Regions from separate parts of the Streptomyces sp. Q2 genome, predicted to be linked through region 1. Evidence: riboswitches for the same ligand, from Rfam matches in the RefSeq annotation. Region 1 holds a riboswitch; the other holds the start of a gene.

Region 1 (5,711 bases):
GGTCGATCGCGATCTGCTCGGCGACGTCGACGTGCTCGCAACCACCGTAGTAACGGCGGCCGGGGTAGCCCTCGGCGTACTTGTTGGTGAGGACCGAGCCCTGCGCCTCCATGACCGCGAGGGGCGCGAAGTTCTCGGAGGCGATCATCTCGAGGGTGGACTGCTGGCGGCCGACCTCGGCGTCGATCGCGGCGGCGATCTCCGGGTCGAGCTCGTGCAGGGGCGTGTTCAGAACGGACATCAGGTGTACGACTCCTCAGCCGGCGGAAAAGGCGGTGTACTCGTCGGCGGAGAGCAGGTCGCCCGGCTCCTCGGCGACGCGCACCTTGAACAGCCACCCGCCCTCGAAGGGAGCGGAGTTCACCAGCGACGGGTCGTTGACGACGTCCTCGTTGACCTCGGTGACCTCGCCGTTGACCGGGGAGTACAGGTCGGAGACCGACTTGGTCGACTCCAGCTCGCCGCAGGTCTCGCCCGCGGTCACCGCGGCGCCGACCTCCGGGAGCTGGACGAAGACGACGTCACCGAGCGCGTTGGCCGCGTGCTCCGTGATGCCGACCGTCGAGACGCCGTCCGCGGCGGCCGACAGCCACTCGTGCTCCTTGCTGTAGCGCAGCTCTTGGGGGTTGCTCATGGCCTGAATTCTCCTGTACGCGGGGGAGTGCTGGTGAATGAGGGACTGCTGGAAACGCACGTGAGCAGCGGAAATGTGCGCAGGGTCACGCGCACGGACCGCTCAAGTGTCTACTTCTGGCGCTTGAGTCTCTACTTGCGGCGCTTGTAGAACGGCAGCGCCACGACCTCGTACGGCTCGTGGCTGCCCCGGATGTCCACACCGACACCCGGCGTGCCCGGCGCCGCGTGCGCGGCGTCGACGTACGCCATCGCGATCGGCTTGCCCAGCGTGGGGGAGGGCGCGCCGGAGGTGACCTCGCCGATCACCTCGCCGCCGGCGACGACCGCGTACCCGGCACGTGGGACGCGACGCCCCTCGGCGACCAGGCCGACGAGGACGCGCGGGGGGTTGCTCTCGGCGCGGGAAGCGGCCGCGGTGAGCGCCTCGCGCCCCACGAAGTCGCCCTCCTTCTCGAACTTCACGACGCGTCCGAGCCCGGCGTCGAAGGGCGTCGACGACGTCGACAGCTCATGCCCGTACAGCGGCATGCCCGCCTCCAGACGCAGCGTGTCCCGGCAGGACAGGCCGCAGGGGACCAGGCCGATGCCCTCGCCCGCCTTGGTCAGGGCCTGCCACAGCTCGACCGCGTGCTCCGGCTTCACGAACAGCTCGAAGCCGTCCTCGCCGGTGTAGCCGGTGCGGGCGATGAGCGCCGGGACGCCGGCGACGGTGCCGGGCAGGCCGGCGTAGTACTTCAGGCCGTCCAGGTCGGCGTCGGTGAGGGACTTCAGGATCCCCGGCGACTCGGGTCCCTGCACGGCGATCAGGGCGTAGGCGTCCCGGTCGTCGCGCACCTCGGCGTCGAAACCGGCGGCCCGCTCGGTCAGCGCGTCCAGCACCACCTGGGCGTTGGAGGCGTTGGCGACGACCATGTACTCGGTCTCTTCGAGCCGGTAGACGATCAGGTCGTCGAGGATGCCGCCGTCCTCGCGGCAGATCATGGTGTAGCGGGCCCGGCCGGCGCCGACGGACGCGATGTTGCCCACGAGCGCGTAGTTCAGGAACCGGGCGGCCTGCGGGCCGGTGACCGTGATCTCGCCCATGTGCGAGAGGTCGAAGAGACCGGCCCGGGTGCGCACGGCGGTGTGCTCGTCGCGCTCGGAGCCGTAGCGCAGGGGCATGTCCCAGCCGGCGAAGTCGGTCATCGTCGCGCCGAGCGCGCGATGCAGGGCATCGAGCGCGGTGTGACGGGGTGCGGTGCTGCTCATCGGACGGTCGTCTCCCAAGGCATGACGGCGAGGTCGTTCCTCCCCATCTGTCATCGGAACCTGAGAGGTTCGTCATGACCCCGCGCAGGGGTGGTCACGACTTGCACCTTGGGTGGAGCCACTGTGGCAGCGGCCCGCTTTTCAGATGTGCCTCGCCCGCGCGGTAACGGGGACCTGAGAGATTCAAGGGAGGGACTTGCTCCTTCGGCGCCCCAGCGACGTACGGCTGGGGACTCTCCCGCGCGGATTCAAACGGCCGGTATGCAGTTGGCGCGCACATCATCGCACGCATCTTCGGTGCGCGGCAGGCCGCATCTGTAACCGGCCTGTGGCAGTAAGCGCATGAAAACAGGAGACACCCCGTATTACCTTCTCTTTACACTCGACGGGGAGGGGAACTCGTGACCCGCCCCAGGGGAGGACGATCACGGTGAACAGGACCACGGCGTACGCCACGACCTCGGCCGTCGCGCTGCCCGAGCAGCCCGCGGCCAAGGCCCGCCAGGCGTGCGGGACGCGCCCGGGACCCGTCCTCCGCGACCTGCGCGAACGCGAGGGCCACAGCCCGCACGCACTGCTCTTCGGACCCCGCGACCTCGTCGTGATCACCGGCCTGCCCGGCAGCGGCAAGTCCACGCTGATGCGACGCACGGTCAAGGGCCTGCGGATCGACTCCCAGGACACCCGCGACCGCTGGGACGGCCGGCTGTCCCGCTTCCTGCCGTACGCGGTCTACCGCCCGCTCGTCCGCCTCGCCCACTACGCCGGACTGCGCCGCGCCCTGCGCTCCGGCGAGGGCGTCGTCGTGCACGACTGCGGCACGCAGGCCTGGGTACGCGGCTGGCTGGCCCGCGAGGCCCGCCGCAGGGGCGGCATCCTGCACCTGCTGCTGCTCGACGTCACTCCCGGCACGGCCCTGGCCGGCCAGCGCGAACGCGGCCGGGGAGTCTCGAGGTACGCGTTCCTGCGCCACCGCGGCGCGGCCTCCCGCCTGATCAGCTCCGTGGAGAAGGGCGACCTGCCCCAGGGCTGCGACTCGGCGGTCCTGATCGACCGGGACGCGGCGAACGTCCTGCGCCGGATCGGCTTCACGGGCTGACCCGCGAGCGTCCGCACCCGCTAGCCTTTCAGCCACAGCAGTGGTACTCGGCAGGCGGTAGGCGGCAGATGGACTTCCCGGCGGATCTCGCAGCGGGCTTCTCGGAGTTCCCGGCACAGGCGCACCCCCATTCGCACGGCGGATGGCCCGGCAACGAGCTGGAGGAGGTGCTCTCCGCCTCCCTCGGCGTCCCCGGGGCCGGCGGGCGGATCATCGAGGTGCTCGGCCGCAGCTTCGTGTGGGTGCCGCTGCCCAGCGGCGGCGGCCCGCACAGCGGCCCGCTCGACCTTCCCACCCTGGAGATCGACGGCCAGGCCTATGTGCCGGTCTTCAGCTCCGAGGAGCAGTTCCGTCAGGTCGTCGGCTCGCACCTGTCGTACACCATCGCGCCCGCGGTGGAGTTCGCCCGCGGCCTGCCCCCGCAGGTCGGCATCGCCGTGAACCCGGACGGCACGGTCGGCGTCCCGCTGCCCCCGGCCGCCGTGGCCGACCTGTGCCGCTCCGGCCGCACCCCGCTGGACGGTCCGGCGAGCGGCGGCCGCGTCAAGGTCTACGAGCCCGACTGGAAGGACGACCCCGTCGACTTCCTCGCCGCCGCCTCGGCCGAGTTCGCGGCGACGGGCGTCGTCCTCACGGCCCGCCGCTGCCTCGCGGCGATCGAGACGGCGGACCCGGTGATGTTCGTCGGCGTGGAGCTCTCCCACGCGGAGGCCGCCGACCTCCGCACGATCCCCATGGACGCCCTGGCGAGGGCCCTGGGCCGCGCCCCGGCCCCCTGGCCGGTCAACCTGGTCCTCCTGGACGTGGCGGACGACCCGGTGGGCCACTGGATGCGCGAGCAGGTCCGGCCCTTCTACCAGTACGGCTACTGAGGTAGTCAGGGGCGCGGGGAACTGCTCGACAAGCCACAATCGTGCCGCACCCGCCCACAGACGAGCAGCCCCGAGCTCTCCAGGGCTCAGCCAGCGCAGCGCATAAGCTGGTTACATATCGAGGCAACTTCACGAAGGGGCGGTACAGGTGAGCGCCAGCGGCATCGCGGCCGGTCAGGTCGAGCACATGCTGCGCCAGGTGACGCCCGGGCGCTACGACGCCTACGAGGCACTCCTGCGCGCGCTGGCCACCCCCTCCTCCGGCCAGGTCTGGATGCTCCTGTGGCACGGCCAGGCAGGCTCGCCCGACGCCCAGTACGGGAACATGGAGGTCGACGGCTACGGCTACGCCCCGTGCGTGACCTCGGCCCAGGAACTCTCGGCCAGCGGCTGGAACCGCTCCTACGAGGTCGTCGACGGCATCGACGTCGCCCGCACCCTCTACCCCGACCACTACGGCCTGTGGCTGAACCCGCACGCCCCCGGCGGCGGCGTCGGCATCCCCTGGCTCGACCTGCGCCGGATCGCCACCGGTCTGGAGCGCCAGCCCGCCGGTCCGCTCCGGCTGTCCGAACCCGGCATCGAGATCCCGCAGTTCTACGCCCTGATGGCGCAGAACGCCCACCGCACCCCGGCCGTCCGCTCATTGCGCCGCGCCTGGGTGCAGCCCGCGCTCGGGGCACCGTATCTGGCCATCGGTCTCGACGTGTACGACACCAGCCCGCCGGCCGTCGACTCGGTGCGCGCGATGATGCAGCAGTCGATCGGAGCGGTCCCGGACGGGCTGCCGGTGTCGACGGTGGCGATGTCCGACGAGTACGACCCGGTGGCCCTGTGGATGCGGGCGAGCGCCCGCCCGTTCTACGACCGCGAGGCCCATGCGGCGCCCGCCCCGGCCCCCTCCTCGGTCCAGGCTCCGGCGGCCGGATACGGCTATCCGCCGGCCCGCGGCGGATACTGACCGACCGTCATCCCGGCCCCGGTGGCCCGGCATGTCTCCGCGCGTAGAACAGGGTGGATAGTACCCGTGTATCCCCAATGTCCTAACTAGCCTGCGTCCGACCCGCGTTACCCGGCGTCCGGATAACGGAACCCTCCAGCCCGCATCACGTTTATGCATCCTTTCACCGCCAAGTCTGGCAACAGATCGCCAAAGCGTTGAAGACTCCGGCACCAGGGGCCTTTCGTCCCTGTGTACGACGGACTGATCAATGCCGCCACAGCGGCAAGTGCGGGCCGGCTACCGCCGGTTGAGAGGGGTCCCTGCCAGATGACGGCACCATTGCACGAGCCGACCGCGGAAGCGGCCCCGAGCGCGGCCGAAGAAGCGGCGCTGGTCAGCGCCGATGCGAAGGCCGTACAGGGACGCTCCCTGGGCCGGATCGCCTGGGAGCGCCTCAAGCGGGACAAGCTCGCCCTGACGGGTGGCGTCGTGGTTCTCCTCCTCGTGGTGATCTCGCTGCTGGCCCCGGTCATCACCGGGATCCTCGGGCAGGACCCGAACGAGTACCACGAGAACCTCATCGACCCGCTGTTCGGAACGCCCACGGGCTCCCTGGGCGGCATCAGCGGCGAACACCTGCTCGGCGTCGAGCCGGTCAACGGCCGCGACATCTTCGCCCGCATCCTCTACGGCGCCCGGATCTCGCTGCTGGTGGGCTTCCTGTCCGCCCTGGTGGCCGTGATCCTCGGAACGGTGCTGGGCATCCTCGCCGGGTTCTTCGGCGGCTGGATCGACTCCCTGATCAGCCGGGTGATGGATGGTCTGCTCGCCTTCCCGCAGCTGCTGTTCATCATCGCGCTGGTCTCCGTCATGCCGAACGACATGCTGGGGCTGACCGGGTCGAGCGTGCGCG
Region 2 (5,711 bases), on a different contig from region 1:
AGCGTGAGGTAGCCCTGCGCCTGCTCGGCGGGCGCGAACGGGTGCAGCTGCCCGAACTCGGGCCAGGTGACCGGCTCCATCTCGGCGGTCGCGTTGAGCTTCATGGTGCAGGAGCCCAGCGGGATCATGCCCCGGTCGAGGGCGTAGTCGCGGTCGGCCAGGCGGCGCAGGTAGCGCAGCATCGCGGTCTCGGAGCGGTACTGGTGGAACACGGGGTGCGCCAGGTACTCGTCGCTCCGCAGCAGCGCGTCCGGCAGAGTCTCCTCGGTGACCGCGTCGAGCGCCTCGATGTCGCCCTCGACCCCGAACGCGGCCCATACGGCGCCCAGCTGGGCCCGCAGAGTGGTCTCGTCGCAGGCCATGGACACGTGGTCACCGTCGACGAGCCGCAGATTGACGCCGTTGGCCCGCGCGGCCGCGACGGTCTCGGCGGCCCTCCCCGGCACCCGGACGGTCAGCGTGTCGAAGTAGGAGCCGTGCACGACCTCGACCCCGCCGGCCGTCAGGCCCGCGGCGAGGACCGCGGCGTACCTGTGGGTGCGCCGCGCGATGGTCCGCAGGCCGTCGGGGCCGTGGTAGACGGCGTACATACCGGCCATCACCGCGAGCAGCACCTGCGCGGTGCAGATGTTGCTGGTCGCCTTCTCCCGGCGAATGTGCTGCTCACGGGTCTGCAAAGCGAGCCGGTACGCCTTGTTCCCGTCGGCGTCCACTGACACCCCGACGAGCCGTCCGGGCAGGCTGCGCGCGAACTTCTCGCGCACCGCCATGTATCCGGCGTGCGGGCCGCCGAAGCCCATCGGCACACCGAAGCGCTGCGTCGTGCCGACCGCGATGTCCGCGCCGAGCTCCCCCGGGGACTTCAGCAGCGTCAGCGCCAGCAGATCGGCGGCGACGGTCACCAGCGCCCCGAGTTCGTGCGCCTGCTCGATCACGGGCTTGATGTCGCGTACGGCACCGGAGGCGCCCGGGTACTGGAGCAGCACGCCGTTGATCTCACGCCCGGCGATCTCGGCCGGAATACCGTCGCTGAGATCGGCGACCACGACCTCCACACCGGTCGGCTCGGCGCGGGTCTCGATCACCGCGATGGTCTGCGGCAGCGTGTCCGCGTCGACCAGGAAGAGGCCCTTCTTGTTCTTGCCCATGCGCCGCGACAGCGCCAGGGCCTCGGCGGCCGCGGTGCCCTCGTCGAGCAGCGAGGCGCCCGAGGTCGGCAGCCCGGTGAGGTCGGCGACCATGGTCTGGAAGTTGAGCAGGGCTTCGAGCCGCCCCTGGGAGATCTCGGGCTGGTAAGGGGTGTACGCCGTGTACCAGGCGGGGTTCTCCATGACGTTCCGCAGGATGACGGGCGGCGTGAAGGTCCCGTAGTACCCGAGCCCGATCATGGAGTCGAGAACCTGGTTCCGGTCGGCCAGCGAGCGCAGCTCGGCCAGCACCTCGGCCTCGGTGCGGGCCCCCGGCAGCTCCAGCGTGTCGGCGTTCTTGATCACGTCCGGGACCGCGGCGGCGGTGAGCTCGTCGAGCGAGCCGTACCCGACCTGCGCGAGCATCTTGGCCCGCGCCTCCTGGTCGGGCCCGATGTGGCGCTGCTCGAAGGGGATTCCCTGCTCGAGCTCGGAGAGCGGAATGCGATGGGCGGTCATTACGGAGGCCTCCTGGTCTGACACGACCTTCGAGGGTCACCGCGGCGCGGGTACCCGGACGGCCTCCCCCTCTGTCATCTCAACCTGAGAGCTTCACCGGACACCCGAGGGCACCCGACTTTCACCGTCGGTGAGAGCGGAAGCCGTCGACGCCGTCGGCACCCGCCCTGCTTTCCAGAGTGACCTCGTCCGTGCGGTACGTGGGCCTGAGAGATTCCGGGGAGGATTTGCTCCTTCGGCGCCTCCGATGATGTCTGGAGGACTCTCCCGCACGGGGTCAGCAGCCGTTTGTCAGCGTACCAGCGCGGTCCACGCTCCAACCTTCGAGTGGCCGCCTTCCAGATTCTGCTCTTTTGTAGTGCCTACGGATGAGTTGCGACCATGTGGAGGGCCCGTGCAGACCGACATCGATCCGCGCAACCTGATCGGCCGCAAGGCGTTCGACCGCAACGGCACCAAGCTCGGCACCATCGACGAGGTCTACCTCGACGACGCGACCGGTGAACCGGAGTGGGCCGCCATACGCACCGGCCTCTTCTCCCGGGACGCCTTCGTCCCCCTGGAACCGAGCGAACTGATCGAGGGCACCCTCCACGTCCCCTACGACCGCGCCCTGATCAAGGACGCCCCCGACTTCGGCGTGGGCCGCCACCTCTCCCCCGAACAAGAACTCCAGCTCTACCACCACTACGGCCTGGACCTGGGCGCCCCTCCCCCCATCCCGGACCACACCTTCGGCAAACTGGCAGGCACCGACGACCCCTGACCCTCACAGCCACCCCGCCGCCAACCTGCGGGCAATCGTGCCGCTCGGGGCGGCACCAGTGGGCCCAGGCGGCACAGGCGCCACCCCGTCAGCCTGCGGGCAGTCGTGCCGCTCGGGGCGGCACGGGTGGGCGCAGGCGGCACCCCGTCAGCGCCGGGCTGCGCCACCCACGCCCGGCCCACACCAACTCCGGTCACGCACGAACCCCGCGAACCGCGAACCTCCGTCCGCAGACGCCCCCGCATCCCCTCTCGGCCGACGCGGGTGCACCTCGCGCACCCATCCCGCCGGCCCACCTCCCACCTCCCACCTCCCACCAACTCATCCGGACACCCACTCATCCGCACAACCCCCACCGCGCTTCACCCCGCCCGCACCCGGCCCCCCTCCGCCGAAGACGCCCCGCCCTCAGCCGCCCCAGGTCGTCGCTCCACCAACGGCAACGGCTCCGCCGGCTCCAGGTCCGGATCGTCGACCCGGAAGGTCCGCACACGCCCCGGCTCCGAGTCCGGTGTCTCGAACCGCACGGTCACCCGCCCGAGCCCGCTCCCCTGCACCCACCCGTGCCCGTACTCGGCATGGGCGACATCGTGCCCCGAGACCCACCGCCGCTCGACCGGCGCGGCCGGCTCCACCGCGGGCACCTCGTCGGCGTCCTCCACCGACCCGGCGCTGTCCGCCAGCTCCCCCGCCGCCTGCGCGAACAGGTCCTCCTGTGTGTAGTCGGCCAGGCCGCTCACGCCCACTCCCAGCAGCCGCACACCCCCTGTCGTGTCCACCGAGTCCAACAGGCGCGCGGCCGCCTCCCGCACCACCGCCGGATCGTCCGTGGGCCCCCGCAAGGTCTCGGACCGGGTCAGCGTCGAGAAGTCGTATCTCCGCACCTTCAGCACGATGGTCCGCCCGGACAGTCCCGAGCCCCGCAACCGCCGGACACACCGGTCGGCCAGCCGCTGCACCTCCAGCCCCACCCTGACCCGGTCGTGGATGTCGACGTCGTACGTGTCCTCCACGGACACCGACTTCGCCTCCCGCTCGGCCACCACCGGCCGCTCGTCGTGCGCCAGCGCCATGGCGTACAGCGCGTGCCCATGGGCCTTGCCCAGCAGCCGTACGAGTTCGTCCTCACCCGCCTCGGCGATCTCGTCGATCGTGTGGATCCCGGCCCGCCGCAGATGGTCGCCCGTGGTCGGCCCCACCCCCGGCAGCGTCCGCACCGACATCGGCCCGAGCAGGGCCCGCTCGGTCCCCGGTTCGATGACCACCAGTCCGTCGGGCTTGGCCTGCTCCGAGGCGATCTTCGCGAGCATCTTGGAGGCGGCGAGGCCCACCGACCCCGTGAGCCCGGTGACGGCCCGTATGTCGGTCCTCAGCTTCGCCCCGGCCAGCCGCGCCGACGCGTCGTCCCAGGCCGCTCCCCCGGCCTCCAGGTCCACGAACGCCTCGTCCAGGCTCAACGGCTCCACAAGAGGCGACAGCGCCCGCAGAAGCCCCATCACCTGCTCGCTGATCGACCGGTAGAACGCCCCGCGCGGCACCAGATACGCCGCGTTCGGGGCGAGCCGACGCGCCTGGGCCATCGGCATCGCCGAATGCACTCCGAAGACCCGTGCCTCGTACGACGCCGTGGCCACCACGCCACGCGGCCCGAGCCCGCCCACGACGACGGCCTTCCCGCGCAGGCTCGGCTTGGAGGCCTGCTCCGCCGAAGCGAAGAAGGCATCCATGTCGAGATGCAGGATCGTGGGCGCGCTTCTCACATCTCCGATGCTGCCCTACGCCACTGACAATGCCGTCTCCGAAGAGCGGGGCGGACTGTCAGACCGCCCGGTTGCGCCGCCGCGCCAGCTCGTCCGCGGGGTTGTGCCCGACAAGGGTCTCCCCGGTGTCGATCCGCTCCCCGTGCAGCTGAGAAAGCGCGTTCTCCACGTCCCGCCACACGACACCCACGGCGATCCCGAAGATGCCCTGGCCGCCCTGCAGCAGCGCGTGGACCTCGTCCGGCGAGGTGCATTCGTAGACCGTGGCACCGTCGCTCATCAACGTCATGCGCTCCAGGTCGCAGAAACCGCGTTCCCTCAGGTGCTGAACGGTGGTGCGGATGTTCTGCAGCGACACCCCGGTGTCCAGAAAGCGCTTGACGATCTTCAGGACGACAACGTCCCGGAAGCTGTAGAGACGCTGCGTCCCCGACCCGTGGGCGGGCCGCACACTCGGCTCGACGAGACCGGTGCGGGCCCAGTAGTCCAGTTGCCGGTAAGTGATACCGGCGGCCGCGCAGGCCGTCGGACCGCGGTAGCCGATCTGCTCGGACGCCATGGACGTCGCCCCTCCGCTGCTCGGCACGGCCGTCGGTCGCTGCGGAGCGTGATCGGCCGCGTTGCTGTGAAGCGGGTACGGACCGCTCGCCCCGAGACCGCGTCCGGGGGCACCCCCAGCCGTACCGTCGCCGCTGCTTCTCACGCCGACCTCCGTCCTTGACCTGCCTTCTCGACGGTAGGCAGTCACCAGGGGCGCGTCAACGATCGCCACACTCGGCACGCCGGGTGATAATCACCCTTCGAGTGGTTTCCCGCACCCCACCGCGGGGAAAGGCTAGCCGAATGTGCTCGGAGCGGCCCGCAGGACTCTCTCACGCGCCGCTGGCAAATGCCGGCATTTGAGGCGTCAACGGACCTTGCCAGGCCCCGCGGGCTGGTTCGCCCACGAGGCGGCGGACGCCTCACTGGCTGCTGGTTCCGAAGTCCTCGGGCGAGATCTGGTCGAGGAACTCGCGGAACTTCTCCACCTCGTCCTCCTGCTCGTCCGGAATCGCGATGCCGGCGTCGTCGAGCACACCGTCACTGCCATAGATCGGCGTCCCGGTGCGCAGGGCCAGCGCTATGGCGTCGGACGGCCGGGCGCTCACCTCGACACCGCTGGCGAAGACCAGCTCCGCGTAGAAGACGCCTTCACGCAGGTCCGTGATGCGCACTTCGGTGAGCTCCTGCCCGACGGCCTCCAGCACGTCCTTGAACAGGTCATGGGTCAGCGGTCGAGCGGGGGCCATGCCCTGCTGCGCGAAAGCGATCGCCGTAGCCTCCCCAGGCCCGATCCAGATGGGGAGGTAGCGGTCGCCTCCCACTTCACGCAGGAGCACGATCGGTTGGTTGGAGGGCATTTCGACCCGGACACCTACGACATCGAGCTCGTTCACACAGCAACCCTAGGCCGTGCCCGGGATGTTTGGGTAGTCGGGCAGGGAACGGGTGGCCTATCCGACCCGTGCGAACCCTCCCGCTTCACGGCAGCCGCACGCC

Evidence for each region. A riboswitch is a leader RNA that binds a small molecule or an ion and turns the genes downstream of it on or off. The one in region 1 is predicted to bind glycine.
Region 2: linked by a shared signal. The riboswitch ahead of gcvP (aminomethyl-transferring glycine dehydrogenase) and the one ahead of gcvT (glycine cleavage system aminomethyltransferase GcvT) in region 1 are both predicted to bind glycine.

What each region holds. Positions count from the first base shown of each region.
Region 1 is NZ_JBXEJE010000030.1:87,364-93,074, reverse strand. It holds gene glyA (serine hydroxymethyltransferase) at 1-241, opposite strand, end outside; gene gcvH (glycine cleavage system protein GcvH) at 257-634, opposite strand; gene gcvT (glycine cleavage system aminomethyltransferase GcvT) at 766-1,884, opposite strand; glycine riboswitch at 1,922-2,035, opposite strand; glycine riboswitch at 2,036-2,135, opposite strand; gene ACWBNA_RS31005 (AAA family ATPase) at 2,309-2,983, shown strand; gene ACWBNA_RS31000 (enhanced serine sensitivity protein SseB) at 3,052-3,855, shown strand; gene ACWBNA_RS30995 (enhanced serine sensitivity protein SseB C-terminal domain-containing protein) at 4,004-4,816, shown strand; gene ACWBNA_RS30990 (ABC transporter permease) at 5,126-5,711, shown strand, end outside.
Region 2 is NZ_JBXEJE010000034.1:95,725-101,435, forward strand. It holds gene gcvP (aminomethyl-transferring glycine dehydrogenase) at 1-1,646, opposite strand, end outside; glycine riboswitch at 1,831-1,926, opposite strand; gene ACWBNA_RS33435 (PRC-barrel domain-containing protein) at 2,041-2,412, shown strand; gene ACWBNA_RS33440 (DNA polymerase IV) at 2,775-4,172, opposite strand; gene ACWBNA_RS33445 (MerR family transcriptional regulator) at 4,231-4,875, opposite strand; gene ACWBNA_RS33450 (bifunctional nuclease family protein) at 5,135-5,608, opposite strand; gene ftsR (transcriptional regulator FtsR) at 5,694-5,711, opposite strand, start outside.